DNA from 2 places in the Roseateles sp. GW821-FHT09B06 genome. Region 1 is predicted to be linked to the other one. Evidence: riboswitches for the same ligand, from Rfam matches in the RefSeq annotation. Region 1 holds a riboswitch; the other holds the start of a gene.
What was found. Region 1 has a riboswitch for thiamine pyrophosphate ahead of thiC (phosphomethylpyrimidine synthase ThiC). Riboswitches for the same ligand answer to the same signal wherever they lie in the genome.

Region 1 (5,053 bases):
CGCACCTCCTGCGTGATCTTCATCGAGCAGAACTTCGGGCCGCACATCGAGCAGAAATGCGCCACCTTGGCGCTGTCTTTGGGCAGGGTCTCGTCGTGGAACGCGCGCGCGGTCTCGGGGTCCAGGCCGAGGTTGAACTGATCGGTCCAGCGGAACTCGAAGCGGGCCTTGGAGAGCGCGTCGTCGCGCGCGCGGGCGCCCGGGTGGCCCTTGGCGATGTCGGCGGCATGGGCCGCGATCTTGTAGGCCATCAGGCCGGCCTTGACGTCGTCGCGATCCGGCAGGCCGAGGTGCTCCTTGGGCGTGACATAGCAGAGCATCGCGCAGCCGAACCAGCCGATCATCGCGGCGCCGATGCCGCTGGTGATGTGGTCGTAGCCGGGCGCGATGTCGGTGGTCAGCGGACCCAGGGTGTAGAAGGGCGCCTCGTCGCAGTGTTTCAGCTGCTCGGTCATATTGGCCTGGATCAGGTGCATCGGCACATGGCCAGGGCCCTCGATCATGGTCTGCACATCATGGGTCCAGGCGATCTTGGTCAGCTCGCCCAGCGTCCTCAGCTCGGCGAACTGGGCCTCGTCGTTGGCGTCGGCCAGCGAGCCGGGACGCAGGCCGTCGCCCAGCGAGAAGCTGACGTCGTAGGCCTTCATGATTTCGCAGATCTCTTCGAAATGCGTGTAGAGGAAGTTCTCCCGGTGGTGCGCGATGCACCATTTCGCGAGGATGGAGCCGCCGCGCGAGACGATGCCGGTGCGGCGCTTCACGGTCATCGGCACGAAGGGCAGGCGCAGGCCGGCGTGGATCGTGAAGTAGTCGACGCCCTGCTCGGCCTGCTCGATCAGGGTGTCGCGGAACAGCGCCCATGTCAGCTCCTCGGCCACGCCGCCGACCTTCTCCAGCGCCTGGTAGATCGGCACGGTGCCGATCGGCACGGCGCTGTTGCGCACGATCCAGTCGCGCGTGGTGTGGATGTTGCGGCCGGTCGAGAGGTCCATCACCGTGTCGGCGCCCCAGCGCGTGGCCCAGACCATCTTCTCGACCTCCTCCTCGATCGAGGAGCTGACGGCCGAGTTGCCGATATTGGCGTTGACCTTCACGAGGAAATTGCGGCCGATCGCCATCGGCTCCAGCTCGGTGTGGTTGATGTTGGCCGGGATGATGGCGCGGCCGCGCGCCACCTCGTCGCGCACGAACTCGGGCGTGATGATCGCGGGGATGCTGGCGCCGAAGGAATTGCCGCGCAGGCGCGCCTCGCGCTCGACGTCGGCCTGGTACTCGCGCATCCACTCGAAGCGCTGGTTCTCGCGGATCGCGACGAACTCCATCTCGGGCGTGACGATGCCGCGGCGCGCGTAATGCAGCTGGGTCACGTTGGCACCCACCTTGGCGCGACGCGGCCGGCGCTGCAGGCCGGCGCTCAGCGCGCGCAGCTTCAGCTGCTGCTCCTGGTCGCGCAGACCGTCGTCGATCAGCTGGATCGCGCGGCCCTCGTAGGCCTCGGTGTCATGTCTTGCCTCGACCCAGGCGGCGCGCGGCGCCGGCAGGCCGCGTGCCACGTCGATCGCGGCGGCCGGGTCGGTGTAGGGGCCGGAGGCGTCATAGACCGTGATCCGCTCGCCATTGCTCAGCGCGATCGCGCGCATCGGCACGCGCAGCTCGGGATGCAGGGTGCCGGCCACATGGGTCTTGGTGGAGGCGGGCAGGGGTTCGCGGCTCAGCCGGATGCTCTGGTCGAGGGCGCTCGGGGCGGTGATGCGTGGGGTCATGACTGAAGGTCTCCGGGTTGAACCCCGGAGGCTGGTCATGAGACGGAGACGGGCGCACGAAGGCTCACAAGGCGCGCCGAGAGGTGGGGCCGAGCAGGTGCGTGCAGACGGGCGGGAGGTGCGGACGGGCTTGCCGCGACCTCGACCCTGGACGACAACCTCCAGGGCCCGCACCCATGGCATGGGAGCAGGCTCTTCTTACGCCGGTACAAACCGGATCAAGTTCAGCGGGACCATGGCTTCCACCACATCTCAGCCCGACGCGTTCTCAAGGAGAACGGCGTAACAGGGCACCCCGGAGCAGGCCCGCAGTATAGGGTGCGAAGCCACGGGCTTCGTTAAATCTCTGACGGATCAGCGTGCAAACCCGGCTGTCATGGGGGCGATATGCGCCCCTAAACTGCGGCCGCTTGCTAGGGGTGGCGGGGCCGAGATGGCCGCCACCGCGCCCGTTCTTCACGAGAACCCTGGGAGGGATGGCGATGAAACGCTGGACGATGACGCTATTGGCCGGCTGCGCCCTGATGGCGCTGGCACCGCTGGGCCGGGCCCAGGACCTGGGCGATCTGGCGGCCAAGGCCAAGCTCAGCGATGCGGAGCGGGCCAAGCGCGACGCCGACAAGGTCTACCAGTGGATACGCTTCAATGCGGACAAGGCCGCGGCCAAGGCGCCGGCGCCCAAGCCCGCCCCGGCGCCGGCCGTGCCCCTGGCCCCGCTGGAGCTAGAACCGTCCGCACCGGTCGCCGTCCAGCCGCGCCCCCTGGTGGAGGACGCGCTGCAACCCGGCGTCAATGTCGACCTGGACGACGCCCAGGCCAAGCGCGACCTGTGGGTACGCCTGCGCAGCGGCTTCGCGATGCCCGACCTGAACAACGAACTGGTGGGCAAGGCCGAGAACTGGTACAGCAGCCGCCCCGACTATGTGGCGCGCATGACCGAGCGCGGCGGCCGCTACCTCTATCACATCGTGGCCGAGGTCGAGAAGCGCGGCATGCCGCTGGAGCTGGCCCTGCTGCCCTTCATCGAGAGCGCCTTCAACCCGCAGGCCATGTCCAGCGCCAAGGCCTCGGGCATGTGGCAGTTCATGCCCGCCACCGGGCGCGACTTCGACCTGAAGCAGAACATCTTCCGCGACGACCGCCGCCATGTGCTGGCCTCCACCCGCGCCGCGCTGGACTATCTGGGCCGGCTGCACGAGATGTTCGGCGACTGGCATCTGGCGCTGGCCGCCTACAACTGGGGCCAGGGCAATGTGCAGAAGGCGATCGCGCGCAACCAGAAGGCCGGCCTGCCGACCGACTACGAGAGCCTGCGCATGCCCGACGAGACGCGCTACTACGTGCCCAAGCTGCAGGCGGTCAAGAACATCGTGCTGCGTCCCGACGCCTATTCGCTGGCCCTGCCGGCGATTGCCAACCACCCCTATTTCCTGAGCGTCGAGATCGACCGCGACATCGACGTCGATGTCGCGGCCCGGCTGGCCGGCATGACGTCCGACGAGTTCAAGCAGTTCAATCCGCAGGCCAACAAGCCGGTGCTGCTGGCCGCGGCCTCCGACCAGGTGCTGCTGCCCTATGACAATGCCGACGCCTTCGCGCGCAACCTGGCCACGCACCGGGGCCAGCTCGCCAGCTGGACCGCCTGGGTGGTTCCCAGGACCATGAAGCCGGCCGACGCGGCCAAGCAGGTGGGCATGAACGAGGCCCAGCTGCGCGAGATCAACAAGATCCCGCCGCGCATGCTGGTCAAGGGTGGCTCCACGCTGCTGGTGCCGCGCAGCGCGCGCCACGACCGCGACGTCTCGGAGCAGCTGGCCGACAACGCCAGCCTGAGCCTCGCACCCGATATGCCGCCGCTGCGTCGCGTCAGCTTCAAGGCCGGCAAGGGCGACACCGTGGCCTCGGTGGCGCGCCGCTACAAGGTCGGTGCGGCCCAGGTCGCGCAATGGAACCAGGTCTCCACCAAGGCCGGTTTCAAACCCGGCCAGCTGCTGGTGGTCTACACCGCCGGTGGCGGCGGCAGCGCGAAGGCACCGGTGCGCAGCGCCAAGAGCGCCATCAAGGGCAACGGCGGTGTCCGGACGGCCAAGGCCGGCGTGAGGACCGCGCGCAGCGCCAGCGCGGCGCAGAAGCCCGGCAAGCGCCGCTGAACCCTGCGGCGAGCCGGCTCAGGCGAAGAACAGCGCCACGCCGCTGCCGAAGGCGGCGGCCCAGGCCAACGAGCGCAGGCTCGGCTGGTCGGCCAGGTACAGGCCGATATAGATCAGCCGGAAGGTGACGAAGGACAGCGCGAGCATGTCGATGCGCTCTTGCGCCGCCCCCAGCTGCTGGGCCGCCAGCACGCCGGCGATGAACAGCGGCAGTGCCTCGAAACTGTTGGCCTGCGCCGCATCGGCGCGCGCCTGCCAGCCGCCCAGCCTGGCCAGCCAGGCCCGCGGGTGGTGGTTGTCGAAACCACCGTCGCGCAATCGCTTGCCGAAGCCCTTGGACTTGGCGATGCCGGCGCAGACGACGGGCAGCGCGCAGGCCACCAGGATGCAGTAGTTGGCAACGGTCATGGTCGCTTTCGTGCTCAGCGGCGGTCCACCAGCGCATGGGCGATCGTGCCCAGATCCACATATTCCAGCTCGCTGCCCACCGGCACGCCGCGCGCCAGGCGCGTGGCGCGGATGGCCCGCGAGCGCAGCGCCTCGGCCAGCACATGGGCCGTGGCCTCGCCCTCGGCGGTGAAGCTGGTGGCCAGGATCACCTCCTCCACCCCCGGCTCGGCGGCGCGCGCCAGCAGCTGCTCGGCGCCGATGGCCTGGGTCGAGAGTCCGTCCAGCGGACTCAGGCGCCCCTGCAGCACGAAATAGTAGCCGCGGTAGGAGCCGGTGCGCTCCAGCGCCGCCTGGTCGGCCGGACTTTCCACCACGCACAGCAGGCGCGCATCGCGCTGCGCATCGCTGCAGATCTCGCAGACCGGCGCCTCGCTGAAGGTGTGGCAGCGCTGGCAATGGCGCACCTGGGCCATCGCCGCCGAGAGCGCCGCGGCGATGCTGCGGGCCCCCTCGCGGTCGTGCTGCAGCAGGTGGTAGGCCATGCGCTGGGCCGACTTCTGGCCCACGCCGGGCAGGCGCTTCAGCGCCTCGATCAAGTCCTCGAGGGCGGACAAGATCAGAACGGGAACTTCATGCCCGGAGGCATCGGCATGCCGGCGGTCAGCTTGCCCATCTTTTCCTGGCTGACCGCTTCGGCGCGGCGCACCGCGTCGTTGAAGGCGGCGGCCACCAGATCCTCCAGCATGTCCT
Region 2 (5,053 bases), on a different contig from region 1:
TGGAGTCAAGCTCAGGGGCGATGCGAGGGCGTGAAGTGATTGCGGCCAATCGGTCACCCCACCTCGCGCTACACCTTCTTCACAAACTCCGACTTCAGCCCCATCGCGCCGATCCCGTCGATCTTGCAGTCGATGTCGTGATCGCCGTCGGCCAGGCGGATGTTCTTGACCTTGGTGCCGACCTTGACCACCAGGGACGAGCCCTTGATCTTCAGGTCCTTGATCACCGTGACCGTGTCGCCGTCCTGCAGCACATTGCCCACGGCGTCGCGGATCACGCGCACCTCTTCAGCGGCCGCCGGCTCCGAACCCTGGGCCGACCATTCGTGGCCGCACTCGGGGCAGACGAGCATGGCACCGTCCTCGTAGGTATAGGCGGATTGGCACTTAGGGCAGGCGGGCAGGGTGCTCATCGGTGGGCTCACTGAGGGAAATGAAGAAAGCCCCACATGCTTTCGCATGCAGGGCTTCTGAAGTGGCTCCCCGACCTGGGCTCGAACCAGGGACCTACGGATTAACAGTCCGGCGCTCTACCGACTGAGCTATCGAGGAATTGACCGTTCGGTATGGGTGCCCGCCGTGCGGTTGCGGCGGGCTTTCATAAAAACAGAACCTCCGAAGAGATTCTGTTTCTTCTTCTGTTCTTGGCTCCCCGACCTGGGCTCGAACCAGGGACCTACGGATTAACAGTCCGGCGCTCTACCGACTGAGCTATCGGGGAACAGAGCCTTGCATTATAGCCAGAAAATTTTAGGCCTTACAAGCTGATCTCCAAACTGGCACGCCAGGTGCGCGGCTCGAGCGGGTACAAGTACACATGGCCGTACTGGAAGGGCGATTCCTTCCAAGCGCGGCGGTCGGCGAGGTTGTCGACACCGGCGCGCCAGATCAGCAACTGCCTGCCGCCGAGTTGCTGTTCGTAGCGCAGGCCTGCGTCGAGCCGGGTCCAGCCGGGGATCTTGACGCTGTTGTCGGGCAGCACGGCGCGCCGGCCTTCGTAGACCAGGCCCATCTGCAGTTGCAGGCCCGGCAGGGTGGCGATGTTCTGGCGGCCCTGCAGCTTCAGCGCGGTCTCGGCCACATTGGCGGGCTTCAGCCCGTTCAGGCTAGTGTCTGCGCTGCCGCGGCGGCGCGCCTGCAGCTTCATCGCGCTGGCCAAGAGGCCGCCGCCGCTCCATTTCAGATCGGCCTGCGCCTCGACGCCGCGGTGCCGCGCGATGCCGTCCGCCACGCGGGTGCATGTCAGATCGGCGTCGCAAGTGCCGATGTCGCGCCACTGCGGGCGCTTGATGTCGAAGGCGCTGAGGCCCCAGTCCACGGTCGAGCTGCCGGACTTGAGGCCGATTTCCAGCTGGCGGCTCTTCAGCGCCGGCAGGGCCTGGCCGCCATTGGCATATTCGGGACGGTTGGGCACCACCTCGGACTCGACGCCCTCGCCCCAGCTGGCATAGGCCATCAACTGGGCCGACAGCGCGTGGCTCAGGCCCAGCCAGGGCGTGGTGAAGCTCTGCGTGTAGGGCGCCATGGGCTCCGAGCCGTCGGTGCGCACGCTCTCGCGCTTCAGCCGCGTGTGACGCAGCCCCAGCCAGGCCTGCCAGTCGGTGCCGATCTGGATCGTGTCGCGCAGATAGAACTCGGTGCTGCGCTCGTCGCGATTGGTGTTGTCGGCGCTGAACGTCGGGTCCGGCGTGGTGGGCGCAGGCGCCTGGCCCGAGATATTGCCGGTGCCGGCCCAGTTGTAGGTCTGGCGCTGGAAGCGGCTCTCGAAGCGCGTGAACAGCACGCCGGTGCCGATCTCGTGACGCATCCCGGCGGCGACGAACCGGCCCGCCAGCGAGAGATCCAGCGCGTCGCTGTTGCGGCGCTCGTTCTCGCTGCGGAAGTCCCACATGTCGAAGTCGCCGTTGGGGCAGTAGCGGTCGGCGTAGTAGCTGCCGTCGGCAGCCGTGCAGCCGAAGGGATAGGCCAGGCGGTCGTCGGTCTTCAGGCGCTGCACGCCCAGATGGGCCTGCGCCTTCCAATCCGCGTTCAGGCGCTGCGTCAGGCGCAGCGACGCATGCTGGTTGTTGAACACCACCGGCTGGCTCCAGTCCTGGTTGTTCAGGTTGGTGCGCGGGTCGATGTCCTTGGCCGAGGGCAGCCGGTCGCCCAGCAGGCTGAAGCCGGGCTGGCTGGGCTGGCTCTGGCGGTTCCATTCGAACTCGGCCTCCACCAGGGTGTCGGGCGTGGCGCGCCAGTCGCCGGCCAGGGCCAGCAGCTGCTTGTCGCCGCGCGCATCGCGCAGCTGCGGGCGCAGCTCGGCGGCGGCCGCATTGATGCGCAGGCCGAACGCTTGCCCCGCGCCGAAGCGGCGGCTCCAGTCCAGGCCGGCCTCGGCCGTGCCGCGCTCGCTCAAGCCCAGGGTGACGCTGGTCAGCGGTGCCGCGGTCGGGCGCTTGACCAGCAGGTTCACCAGGCCGCCGGGCGCGCTGGTGCCGGACTGGATGCCGCTGGTGCCCTTCAGCAGCTCGACGCCGCTCTTGTTGCCCAGGGACAGCGCCGTCTCGGCATTGATCGGCAGGCCGTCGCGGCGGTAGTTGAAGCGGTTGTCCAGGTCGAAGCCGCGCACCTTCAGATAGGACACATAGCCCTGCGCGTTGTAGGCATCGCCGACGCTGGCGTCGAACAGGGTCAGGCCCGACAGCGCATCGACACCGGCATCGACCAGCCGGTCGGCGCTCAGCACCGCGGCCTGCAGCGGCAGCTTGGCCACCGGCGTTTCGCTGCCGAAGCCGCCGATGGAAACGGGCGCCTCGGCGGAGCGGCCGCTGACGGAGACGGTGGGCAGCGCGCTGGACTGTTGCGCGCCGGCGCCCTGCGCGGCGCACAGCAAGGCCACGGCGAGGCCCAGGGGGGACAGGAGATGCTGGAGATGATGTGCCATCGAGTGCAAGGTCGAGCGATGGCAGGTCGGCCTCACATGAGTCCGCACGTCGGGAGAAAGGATCGGTGGTCGACGTGGACTTCTTGCGTGCTTCCCTGCGCGAGGATTACCTCAATCAGGTTCAAAGGGACTTTCTCAGTCGAACCGATTGCCCGGCCCAACACCCCTAGCGAAATGCCGTGCGGTGTCACTACCGCATGGCGAGGTGGATTGTAGTGCCGCGGGCGGACACCCCTGGCTGGAGTGGGCGCCCTGGCCCGGATGCATCGGCGATGCGGGAGCTCGGCGGCCCGGCTCGGAGGGCTGCGCCGCGTTCGGCTCACTGCGATGCACTCGCGCCCCGCGCGCGCTCGCAGCCGGGGCTGCACGCTGTGCCTCGCCCACCCTTCGTGCCCGGCCACGAGCGGTGGGCGCCGGCGTGGCAGCTCAGCTTGCCGGTCCGGGCGTGCGCGCCACATTCATCAGCCAGCACACCGTCACGAAGTAGCCGACCAGCGTGAGCAGTTCCACGAGCACCGGCTCTTTCCACTGCTGCGCGGCGGCCGAGTAGGTCGCGTCGCCGAGGCGGTGCTGGCCGATCAGTTCGCGGGCGACCTGGCGGGCGAGCGCGAGTTCGCCGGCCAGGTCGGGCGGCGACGGCTCGCCGGCATCCAGGGCTGCCAGTGCCGAGGCGGGTACGCCGGCGGCCTTGGCCAGCGGCAGGTGCATGTCCCACTCGAAGACGTTGGACAGCTCGCGCGCGACGACGCAGATGGTCCATTCGCGCAGCGCGGTGTCGAGCGTGCCCTCGTAGCGCAGGGTTTCGCCGACCTTCGCCACCGCGCGCAGCAGTGGCGGGCGGTGCAGCAGGGGTCGGAACGGGCCGTACACACCACGGCGGGGGCCATTGAACAGTTCATTGGCGGCCTCCTGCTGCGCCGCATCCAGCGTTGCCGGCGGCCCCAGCCGCTCGGGCAGGCCGGCTTCGGGAAAGGCGATGGCGGAATGGTTCGAAGGAACGGTGCTCATTGAGTTGGCTCCAGGGTTGCAGGGTGGGGTGCGGCCGCCCGCCACAGCCAGGCTGCCGTCAGCAGCAGGAGCAGCGTGGCCACGGCGTTCGCCCAGACCAGGGCATCCCAACCGGCCAGGCTGCCGGATCCCAGCGCACGAACCAGGACAGGGCCCGCGATCTGGCCGGTGGCGAAGGCGACCGTCATCCGTGCCAGCAGCGGCGTCGGGTGGGCGGGGCGCTGTTCCCGCGCCAGTTGCAGGCCGGCCATGGTGGCCACCATGAAGGTTCCGCCCACGAGCACGGCCGAGACCGCCAGCGCCCACAAGGCCTGCGTGGCCAGGGGCAAGGCCGTGCCGAGCGCCATGGCGCCCTGCGCCAGGGCCCAGACCCGTCGGCGCGGCCAGCTCGACAGCCAGCGCGCGGCGGCCGCAACGGACAGGGCCGCGGCCAGCCCGAACAGGGGCCAGGTCAGGCCGAAGACCAGCGGGTCGTCGACCTGCTGCCGGGCCATGGCGGGCAGGAAGGTGGCGGGCACGATATAGCCGAAGCCGAAGCTGCCGTAGCACAGCACCAGGCCCAGCTGCCCACGCGCCCGGTCCGGCCCGGCGGCCGGCGTCGCGTGCGCCGCCGCGGCCGGCCTGACGCCGCCGCGCAAGCTCATGCCCACGAACAAGGCGCCGGTCGCGGCGAGCGCACCGAGCTCCAGCCACAGCCAGTGCGCGGGCTGGCGCCCCCCGAGCCAGGCGAGAACGCCGGTCAGGGCGATGCCCAGGCCGACCCCGGTATAGATCCAGGCGCCCAGGTACGCGGCCCGCCGCCGGGCCAGTTCCGCCAGACACCAGCTGCTCGTGCAGATCAGCGCCCAGGCGCTGAAGATGCCGGCGGCGCCACGCAGCCCGGCACCGGCGAGCGCTCCCGAGTCCCCGCCTATCCCTGCGATGAGCAGCGTCGTCAGCGCGACGCCAATCAGCGCCAGCCGCAGGCCACGCAGCGGATCCTTGGCGAACCAGGAGACGGTCAGCGCACCGATGAGGTAGCCGCCATAGTTCGCGGCCGCCCATTCCGCGCCGGTGGCCGCGCTCAGGGTGCCGTCGCGCAGCATCAGCGGCAGCAGGGGCGTGAAGGCGAACCGGCCGATG

Region 2: another riboswitch for thiamine pyrophosphate. It lies ahead of AC07OQ_RS07010 (TonB-dependent siderophore receptor); the one in region 1 lies ahead of thiC (phosphomethylpyrimidine synthase ThiC).

Annotation. Positions count from the first base shown of each region.
Region 1 is NZ_JBWKPM010000025.1:69,439-74,491, forward strand. It holds gene thiC (phosphomethylpyrimidine synthase ThiC) at 1-1,763, opposite strand, end outside; TPP riboswitch at 1,942-2,071, opposite strand; gene AC07OQ_RS19090 (transglycosylase SLT domain-containing protein) at 2,246-3,913, shown strand; gene AC07OQ_RS19095 (MAPEG family protein) at 3,932-4,321, opposite strand; gene recR (recombination mediator RecR) at 4,336-4,923, opposite strand; gene AC07OQ_RS19105 (YbaB/EbfC family nucleoid-associated protein) at 4,920-5,053, opposite strand, start outside.
Region 2 is NZ_JBWKPM010000005.1:219,731-224,783, reverse strand. It holds gene AC07OQ_RS07030 (hypothetical protein) at 1-39, shown strand, start outside; gene AC07OQ_RS07025 (zinc ribbon domain-containing protein YjdM) at 69-413, opposite strand; tRNA gene AC07OQ_RS07020 (tRNA-Asn) at 477-552, opposite strand; tRNA gene AC07OQ_RS07015 (tRNA-Asn) at 646-721, opposite strand; gene AC07OQ_RS07010 (TonB-dependent siderophore receptor) at 758-2,923, opposite strand; TPP riboswitch at 2,999-3,101, opposite strand; gene AC07OQ_RS07005 (carboxymuconolactone decarboxylase family protein) at 3,350-3,931, opposite strand; gene AC07OQ_RS07000 (YbfB/YjiJ family MFS transporter) at 3,928-5,053, opposite strand, start outside.